DNA from 2 places in the Paenibacillus sp. FSL H8-0317 genome. Region 2 is predicted to be linked to the other one. Evidence: predicted binding sites of a transcription regulator. Region 2 holds the regulator's gene; the other holds the start of a gene.

Region 1 (4,822 bases), 930 kb from region 2:
CGTGGTCTCCCAGTTTTTCGTGGCTCATCGTATTCCGGATCGTTCAATCGATTGGCACAAGCATGATGGTGGCCGTCGGAATGGCGATTGTCAGAATTAACGTGACTAACAAGCAAGCCTCCGCCTTGTCCACCTTGGCTATATTCCTTTCTGGAGCGGCTGCGATCGGGCCCTTTATTGGTGGAGTATTGATTCATTGGTGGGACTGGCATAGCATATTCATCGTTAATATTCCGTTTGTCATGGCAAGTTTTTGGTTCGCCTGGAAAACAATCCCGAAGGACGAGCAATCCCCGTCTATCTCTGGTCACATGTCCATTCGGCAATGGCTTGCGTTAATTGACGCACCAGGCATCCTGATGTTTACGGTAGCCTTGGTAACTCTGCTCATCGGTTTACTTTCAGTAAATTCCACAAGAGAAATTTCAACATGGCATCTGCTGACAGGAGCGATCGGGTTAATCGCACTCGTTATGTTCATTCGACATGAATTAAAAGCAGTCACACCTTTCATCCCTCTGCGAACCTTTGCCACATATCCCGAAATGACTTGGGTGAATGTGCAATACATGCTGGTAAACATCCTGTTTTACGCACTATTTTTTGGAGTTCCTACGTATTTGAAGCAGATACGACATCTCAATGAAGTTCATACAGGAATAAGCATGCTGGCTTTGGGGTTATGTTCAGTCATTATTGCTCCGATTGCAGGGCGCTGGATTGACAGATCAGGATCACGGCCAGCGCTGATCGTATCCGCTTCTTTAATGACATTGGGCTCTATATTGATCGTTGTTATGAATGAAACTTCTCCAATCTTCATAATCATTGTTGCCTTAGCTTTATTTGGAATAAGTAACGGCCTAAACGCGGTTGGCATGCAAGCAGCACTGTTCAAAAGCACACCCAAAGAAATGATTGGAGTCGCATCGGGTATTTTTAATACATCACGCTACCTGGGGACCATCTTATCGTCGTTATTCATTGGAATTGTTATGGGAGATACATTTAATGTGACAGGATTTCACATGCTTGGCATCATCCTTACGGTATTAGCTGCATCATTGATCATCATGAGCGTACGTCGCGAGGCAGGTGCGGTGAGTCCGGAGCAAGTAAGCAAGTAAATAGCGAATCTGCCGTGCAATAGCACGTTTACACCCAATGAATCAATAGCTCCATTGGGTGTATTTTTTGTTTTTCACCAAGTTGTCAGAAAGAGTTGATCCTTTCTTGAACGTTTAGGGTAGAAGACGTGTCTTTGATTGAATTAGGTAAAAATAAAGATATAATAATTTTGATTAATAGGCTTGGTCAGTACTTGAAGTGCATCAATATCAGATTTTCATAGGCATCCAGCGCTTGTTATAATCGGGAGCCAACAGGAGTAAACGCATTAAAGGTGTGGCAAGATATCGTCGTACCTAACTTTGTGAAATATTTCGCAACTATGCATTGAGCTTGGCCGAAGCTGATATTGAATGTTTCAAAATTGAACAGAGTTTGAAGGGAGGCATTATAACGAATGGTTATTGATACGGTGTTATGGAGCAGGCTGGTGACTGGTTTGACGCTCGGGTTCCACGTTATTTTTGCAACACTTGGTGTCGGCGTACCTTTGATGATCGCTATTGCAGAATTCATCGGCATTCGGAAGAAAGATCACCATTACATACTTATGGCGAAGAGGTGGTCACGAGGGTTTGTTATTTCTGTCGCGGTTGGTGTCGTAACAGGCACAGCGATATCGCTGCAGTTGGCCCTGGTATGGCCGAATTTTATGAAGCTGGCCGGGAATGTCATTGCACTGCCACTATTTATGGAAGTATTCGCGTTCTTTTTTGAAGCCATCTTCCTGGGCATTTACCTGTATACGTGGGATCGGTTCAAAAATCCGTATATCCACTGGTTGCTGACCATTCCAATTGTCGCCGGGGCAGGTATGTCTGCTGTTTTTATTACAACAGTGAACGGATTCATGAACCAGCCTGAAGGCTTTGTGATGGAAGCAGGCCAATTCATGGCAGTGAACCCCGTACAAGCGATGCTGAATACGGCGACGTTCTCTAAAGTGTTCCATGTATTAAGCTCAGCTTATCTGACAGGAGCTGCCCTGTTAGCAGGAATAGCAGCCTTTGCAATGCTGAGAAAAGGAGTGTCAGCCTACCACAAAAAAGGCTTGAATCTCATGATGGCCGTTGTGCTGGTATTCAGTTTATTAAATTCCTTAGCTGGAGATGTATCTGCCAAGTTTTTGGCTGAGCATCAACCGGAGAAGCTCGCAGCTGCCGAGTGGCATTTCGAGACGGAAAGCGGAGCGGATTTGATTTTTTTGGGATGGCTGAATGCTGAACATGAAATTATAGGCGCACTACATTTGCCGAAGGTGCTCAGTTTCCTTGCCTTTGGAGACTTTAACGCCGAGGTAACCGGGCTGAACGAATTTCCACCAGATGAGCATCCACCCTTACTTGTGCATTATTTGTTTGATCTAATGGCTGGAATTGGATTTGCTCTGCTTGCTATATCAAGTCTGTACTTCCTGTTTGTATTCTGGAAGAAACGAAATCAGTTTAACAAGTGGATGCTTCGTATGGTTGCACTCAGTGCACCGCTTGCTTTTCTGGCCGTTGAGATGGGCTGGTTCTATGCCGAAGTGGGACGGCAGCCATGGATCATCCGAGGTTATATGCGAGTGGAAGAGGCCGCTACTTCTTCACCGAGTGTGAGAATTTTATTTTTCGTCTTCTTGCTTCTCTACATCCTGCTAGGCGTTATGTGTGTCGTCGTATTGAGACGGTTGTTCAATAATAATCCTGCTGAACTCGAGATGGAGAAATGGTTGAAGGAGAAGCATGATCAAACAGCCGAGAAAGGGGGCCAGGCATAATGAGTTATGAATTAATTGGTATTTCGGTACTCTGGCTGTTCTTGTACGGCTATCTTATTGTAGCTTCCATTGATTTTGGAGCAGGTTTCTTTGCCTTTTATGCACGCCTGACGAAGCAGGATCACCTGATTAATCGTCTGATCTCCCGTTATCTATCACCTGTCTGGGAGATCACCAATGTATTTTTTGTCTTTTTCTATATTGGCATCGTCGGATTTTTCCCGGACACGGCCTATTATTATGGCTCCGCGCTGCTTGTTCCGGGAAGTATTGCCGTCATTTTACTTGCCATTCGTGGTTCATTCTATGCTTTCGAAAATTATGGTTCCAAAAAAAGTATCGTGTATTTGTTCTTATACGGAGCTACGGGTCTACTTATTCCAGCGTCATTGTCAGTGGCACTGACCCTGTCTGAAGGTGGCTTTATTTTGAAGCAGGGAGATACCGTTTCCCTCGATTACTGGGCACTATTTACGAATCCATTATCGTGGAGCATCGTTGGACTAGCCATCGTGTCCGTATTGTTCATTAGCGGGTCATTTCTCACATTTTACGCTTCTCGCGCAGAGGACCATTCGGCATTGAAGCTGATGCGGAATTATGCTTTGTTCTGGAGCACACCGACCATTATTCTCGCGCTGACTGCATTTATATATTTGGGTCAACACAATGAGCGTCATTTTCAAAATATGATGGATTTATGGTGGCTGCTGGCGCTTTCTGTTGCGTTTTTCATGATTGCCATGTGGCTGTTATATAACGGACGGCGTTACGGATTAGCTTTTATATGCATCATGCTGCAATTTTTCACAGCCTTTTTCGCTTACGGGATTGGGCAATATCCTTACATTCTTGATCCATACATCACGATTCAGAGCAGCGCCACACCACCTGCAATGGGATTTGCACTCGTCGTAGTGTTTATCGGTGGTCTGTGCCTGTTAATTCCTTCTCTGATTCTGGTCTTCAAACTGTTCCTGTTTGATGCGGATTATGTGAAAGGGAAAAAATAAAGGAGGAGCGTTCAATGAAGAGGAGAGCCAAATCCAATCTGATCTCGCAGCAAATGTCTTTACAACGAAAAAACAGACTTCTCCTTGCGGTCATTTCGCTGGCCCTTGGTGTAGCTATTGTAAGCCAGGCCACCTTGGTAGCTGAAGCAGTCCAGCGAATCTTTGTAGAGAAAGCTTCCTTTTCATCAGTGATGCTGTTGCTTGGCCTATTGCTGGCTGTCATGGCTGTACGCTCACTGTTGTCGTATGGTAATGGGAAAGTGGGCTTGCATATGGCAGCACGCGCCAAGACGAATATGCGAGCATCTGTGTTGCAGAACCTGACCCGCGCTTCCATGCCTTCAACCCTGAGTGGACAGACGGGAGGAAAGGTCAGTGTTGCTTTGGATGCTGTGGATGAGGCTGACAGTTATTTCAGTCAATATATGCCTCGAATGATGGAAGCCGCGATGATCCCGATTCTGATTCTGGTTGTTACATTTACGCAGCACGCCAACACAGGCTGGATTATGCTATTCACGGCACCGTTTATCCCACTGTTCATGATTTTGGTGGGGCTCCAGACGAAGAACAAATCAGAAGAAAAATACGCCCAACTGGCCGAGTTTTCCGGTACGTTTCTGGATTCGCTTCAAGGGCTGGTTACGTTAAAAATATTCGGACGGGCTAAACGTCAGCAGCAGGAAATTGAACGCAGCAGTCTGGGGTATCGTGATGCCACCATGGGAATTTTGAAGATTGCATTTACAAATACGTTTATGCTGGAATCAATCGTGATGTTAAGCATTGGTATTGTCGCGCTTGAACTGGCTATTCAGTTACTCGTTTTCAAATCGATGAGCTTCCACACAGCCTTTCTCGTGTTGTTACTCGTCCCTGAGTTTTACAGTCTGTTGAAGAATACGGGAACGGCTTTTCA
Region 2 (4,822 bases):
CACTCTATTTGTTCTAGCTGTTCGGGAGTGTGTAGACCAGGTCCACCTGTTCTCCGTTGCTAAAACGATAAAAGCGATAGTGGTTATGCGTACCGTCTTTATAATACACTTGCCACACATATATTCCATTCACAACTCCGGGCATGATTCGCTTAATCTCACCGGCAGGAACTTCAGAACTGAAGCGATTGCGGATCTGCGCTTCGGACATGCCATTCTGCAGCAGCTCACTGTGTACAGCGTTTGCACCCTTAGCCGGTTGATTGTTTGCATCGAATTTAACCCAGACCATAACATCCTGGTTATCCTTATTTTTGCCGATCAGGGTCCAGTAGATATTGTCAGAGCCTTCTTTGTCTCCCCAGATGTACTTGCGCAATTCATCATAGGATGTAATGCCCAGTTGCTTCTGTGCTGCCTCTATAGCGAGCGCTTCTTCCTTGCGCTGGTCCTGCGTGACATAGACGTAATAACGCTGAAGTCCAAACAGAATCAGAACCAGTGCAAGTAGCGAAATCCATATCCACTTCTTTTTTTTCTTCAAAAGCCGAACTTCCTTTCCCTATGATGCTGTCCTGCAATTAACGAGCAAGCAGACCATCAAATGCCAATTGAGACTCACGCAAAATACGTTCTTCATCCAGCGTCAGACATTCGCCATGTTTCACCACTTGTTTTCCATCCACCCATACGTGCTCAACATCTTTGGCAGAAGCCGAGTAGATCGTATGTGAGATCAGGTCTGTATGTGGATAGAAATGTGCCTGTTCAATATCAAGGGCGATAAAATCAGCCTTCATGCCGACCTGAAGCGCTCCGGTATTGTTCAAGAAGATGGATTTGGCACCATATGACGTTCCGAGTAGTAACGCTTCGCCTGCCGGTACTGCCGTCGGGTCACCAGATACACCTTTGTGGATCAATGCAGCCAGTCTCATTTCCTCGAACATATCCAGGTTGTTGTTGCTTGCTGGTCCGTCTGTTCCGAGTGACACGGTAACTCCTGCTTTCAGCAATGCAGGTACCCCCGCAACTCCGGAAGCAAGTTTCAGGTTACTTCCCGGGTTATGGGATACAGCCACATCATGACGGGCCAGAATTTCAATCTCTTCATCATTCAGATGCACCGCATGTGCAACCAGGGATGGACGGGAGAAAAAGCCCAGTTTCTCCAGATGTGCCACAGGACGCAGTCCATAATCAGCCACGTTCTGCTCCACTTCACGAAGCGTTTCAGACATATGTGTATGGAGAGGAAGGTTTAGGTCATTCGCTACCTGTACAAGCTTCTCTATGTAGTCAGGAGGGCATGTATATGGGGCATGTGGCGAGATTACGGTTGTAATACGACCATCTGCCTGTCCATTCCACTCACGTGCAAACGCTGCCGACTCCTCCAGCTTCCGCAGTTGCTCTTCTTCCGAGCACAGCCCGATTACACCACGTGCCAGTGCTGCTCTAACGCCGGATTGCTCCACAACTTTGGCCACTTGATCCATGTGATCGTACATGTCCAGGAAAGCCGTAGTTCCGCCTTTCAACATTTCAAGCACCGATAGCGAGGTTCCCCAATATACATCTTCTGAAGTCATTTTCGCTTCCATCGGCCACATTTTTTCCTGCAACCATACTTGCAATGCAAGATCGTCTCCGTGCCCTCTGAGCAACGACATCGCTGCATGACCATGCGTATTGATCAGACCCGGCAGGAAGAACAGTCCTTTTCCATCTACCTTGGTACTATTTTTGTCTTCATCCGGCAATGTCTCACCAATATGCACAATCTTGTCATTCTCAACAACCATGTATCCTTGGACCACGTTCCATGTTGTGCCGCCTTCATTAACGGCAAATTTGCCGTTGTGGATTACCCATCTATTTGTTGTCATCTTCCTCGTCGTCCTTTCCAGTCTCCAAGTAATAGGCCAAACTAAGCAGATCCGTTGTAAAGTCAGCATGGTGAATGCGGATATGCGGCGGTGTTTTTAGAATTGTTGGTGCAAAATTAAGGATCGCTTCGATTCCGGATTCAATAAGCTGATCGGCTACATTTTGGGCTTCCGTATCCGGAACCGTGATAATTCCGATGCGGATGTTATCCGTTTTAACCGCTTCCGTCAATTCATCCATTGGTTTTACCGTCAAACTGTTGATTTGACTACCAATCTTCGGTCCATATGCATCAAATACAGCAACAATCTTCATGTTGTCTTTCAGATATGCGTTGTAGTTGGACAAGGCTTGACCTAGATTACCCGCGCCTACCAGAGCTACATTAATTTGCTGATCGATCTTGAGAATGTGACGAATTTTCTCGATCAAATAGGATACATCATACCCGATCCCTTTACGACCAAAATCACCGAAGTAAGCCAGGTCTTTACGAATTTGGGCCGGATTCAGATCCAGCCTCTGTCCAAGCTCTTGAGAAGAAACAGTAGCCACCTCACGCTGATGCAACTCGTTCAAATAACGCAAGTATACAGGCAGACGTCGTACCACCGCTTCCGAAATTTTATCCGATTTCATTCTTGCTCCCCCTTACCAAGGCCACGATAAAATAATAGATGAAAAGATGAGCATTCTGTATAAACTCAAAGATAAACGTGACATTTTATACAGAATGCTCCTTGTAATTTAGGTTATAAGTTCTTGCGTGCAACTGCTTAAATCGGATACGGGAATATCTAATAAAGTTTAACGCCAAACAATAGTGTCATGCAATGATGTAACGAACAAAACAACCATTATTTTTGTTCATTAGCAGGTTTTTCCAACCACTCGGTAATTCGTGGAACCATCTGCTCCGTGAGCATGTGTTCCATTTTGGGACCAGGTAATGAATATAAAAAGAATTTACCATAGTACGCTTCAATCACCCGTGTATCATAAACAATGACAATTCCTCTGTCCTTCGCTGTACGCACCAACCGGCCAAATCCCTGTTTGAAACGAATGACCGCTTGCGGCACGGACAGTTTCATGAACGGATTTTTCTTCTGTTCCTGAAGCAGCTCACTCTTGGCTTCCACCAACGGATGATTCGGTGGCTGGAAAGGCAGTCGAACAATAGCGAGACAGGTTAGGGCCTCTCCCGGGATATCTACACCCTCCCAGAAGCTGCTTGTGCCCAAAAGTACCGTTGCTTTGGCATCTTGGAACCTGCGAGTCAATTTGGAACGACTTCCACTGTCAACGCCTTGCCCAAGTAACGAGATGTCGTTACCAGAAAGAGCTTCTTTCAGCGGATCATAGACCTGTCGCAGCATCTTGTATGAAGTAAACAGAACCATCATGCGTCCACGCGTGGCAATTGCCGTCTCTGCGAGGGATTGCACCAGCATATTAACAAAGTGCGCATCACCCACACTTCCCTTCACACTCGGGAAATCACGCGGAATCACCAGAAGTGCCTGATCGCGATAGTTGAAAGGTGAAGGCAGCATCGACGTTAACAGCCGATTATTCTCGGAAGCTTCCTGCAAGCCAAGCTGTTCAATCATGAACTGGAATGACTTATCCACAGAGAGCGTAGCCGATGTAAGCACAACACTTTTCTTTTTGTCAAAAAACAAATCCTTAAGCTGTGCACTGACATCTACAGGTACGGCATACAGCTGGAGAGATTTACTGCGGAACTGGCCGCTGGCTTCCATCCAGTACACCGTTTTGGCGTCATCCATTCGCATGAAGAAACGTAGATTCTCCTTCAATGTGGTCAGATCTTTCAGCAATCCTGTAATGTCCGTGATCAGACTATCCGATTGATAATCATCCTGATCCTCTTTCACCTCAAGCAGCAATTTGTCCCCTTTGCGAACCAAATCGCCCAGAGTCACATAGATCTGGTTCTCCAGATCCTGCAACTCCTCCCATTTAGCAGGTTTCTGAGATGCTTTCAGACGCAGTGAAAATTGCCCCGTCTCTCCCGGTGAAGCATCACTTCGTTCAGGCAACAGACCGAACAAGGCATCGCTCATACGATCCCACAGCTCCTTAACTTCAAGAGCGAGCGGGAACATTTGATCCACCATGGAGCCCCATTGCACTGAATTTTCATGCCCGGATAACTGGGAACGAAGCATAGGCAACTGACCATTACGACTGTCTTTAAACAGGCGGGTCAGTGTATGAACCAAGGTGAAATATTTCATATGCATTCCAAGATGTTTACCAGCGACATCCTCCAAATGATGTGCCTCATCGATCACAAGACTCTCATAGGCTGGCAGCAACTGATGCGCGGCTTTTACATCCGTAAATAATTTGGAGTGATTGGTGATTACGATATCAGACAACCCTGCTTCATGTTTGGCACGATGGTAGAAGCATTTACGGAACCATGGACAGGATCTTCCCAGACATGATTCGGATTCGCTCTGTACCGTCTCCCAGAAGTCCCCTCCGCGTCCGCTAAGGTTAAGTTCCTCATCATCTCCGGTTTCGGTCTGCGTGAGCCAGACAATCATCTGAGCCGCTGTGAAATAATCCTCTTTAGGTGTGGCGAATTCACGTTTATTGATTTTGTGTTCAAATTTGCGCAGGCACAGGTAATGTCCACGTCCTTTGAAGACAGCAGCCTTAAACGGGAACGGAACCACTTGGGTCAGCATCGGAATGTCTCGCTCTCTCAATTGCTCCTGCAGATTGATTGTATGCGTGCTAACCATAACTTTCTGTTCTTGCTTCACACTTTCGTAAATAGCAGGCAACAGATAACCCAGAGATTTACCAGTGCCTGTTCCTGCTTCGATCAAGAGATGTTTCTCTTCATCCAGGGCTTGCCTTACACTGCTGAACATCTGAGTCTGCGCTTCACGCT

Evidence for each region. The regulator Rex, encoded in region 2, represses fermentation and respiration genes when NADH is low (regulators of the CRP and FNR family bind a similar motif). The targets are predictions, from matches to a motif close to TTGTGAAATATTTCACAA.
Region 1: MHB43_RS16060 (cytochrome ubiquinol oxidase subunit I) is a predicted target of Rex. The motif match lies at 1,431-1,448, and genes of this name have one in related genera.

What each region holds. Positions count from the first base shown of each region.
Region 1 is NZ_CP150294.1:3,592,542-3,597,363, forward strand. Features, by position in the region: gene MHB43_RS16055 (MFS transporter) at 1-1,127, shown strand, start outside; gene MHB43_RS16060 (cytochrome ubiquinol oxidase subunit I) at 1,526-2,890, shown strand; gene MHB43_RS16065 (cytochrome d ubiquinol oxidase subunit II) at 2,890-3,903, shown strand; gene cydD (thiol reductant ABC exporter subunit CydD) at 3,918-4,822, shown strand, end outside.
Region 2 is NZ_CP150294.1:4,527,479-4,532,300, forward strand. Features, by position in the region: gene MHB43_RS20040 (DUF5590 domain-containing protein) at 14-544, opposite strand; gene MHB43_RS20045 (amidohydrolase) at 582-1,889, opposite strand; gene MHB43_RS20050 (redox-sensing transcriptional repressor Rex) at 1,876-2,529, opposite strand; gene dinG (ATP-dependent DNA helicase DinG) at 2,748-4,822, opposite strand, start outside.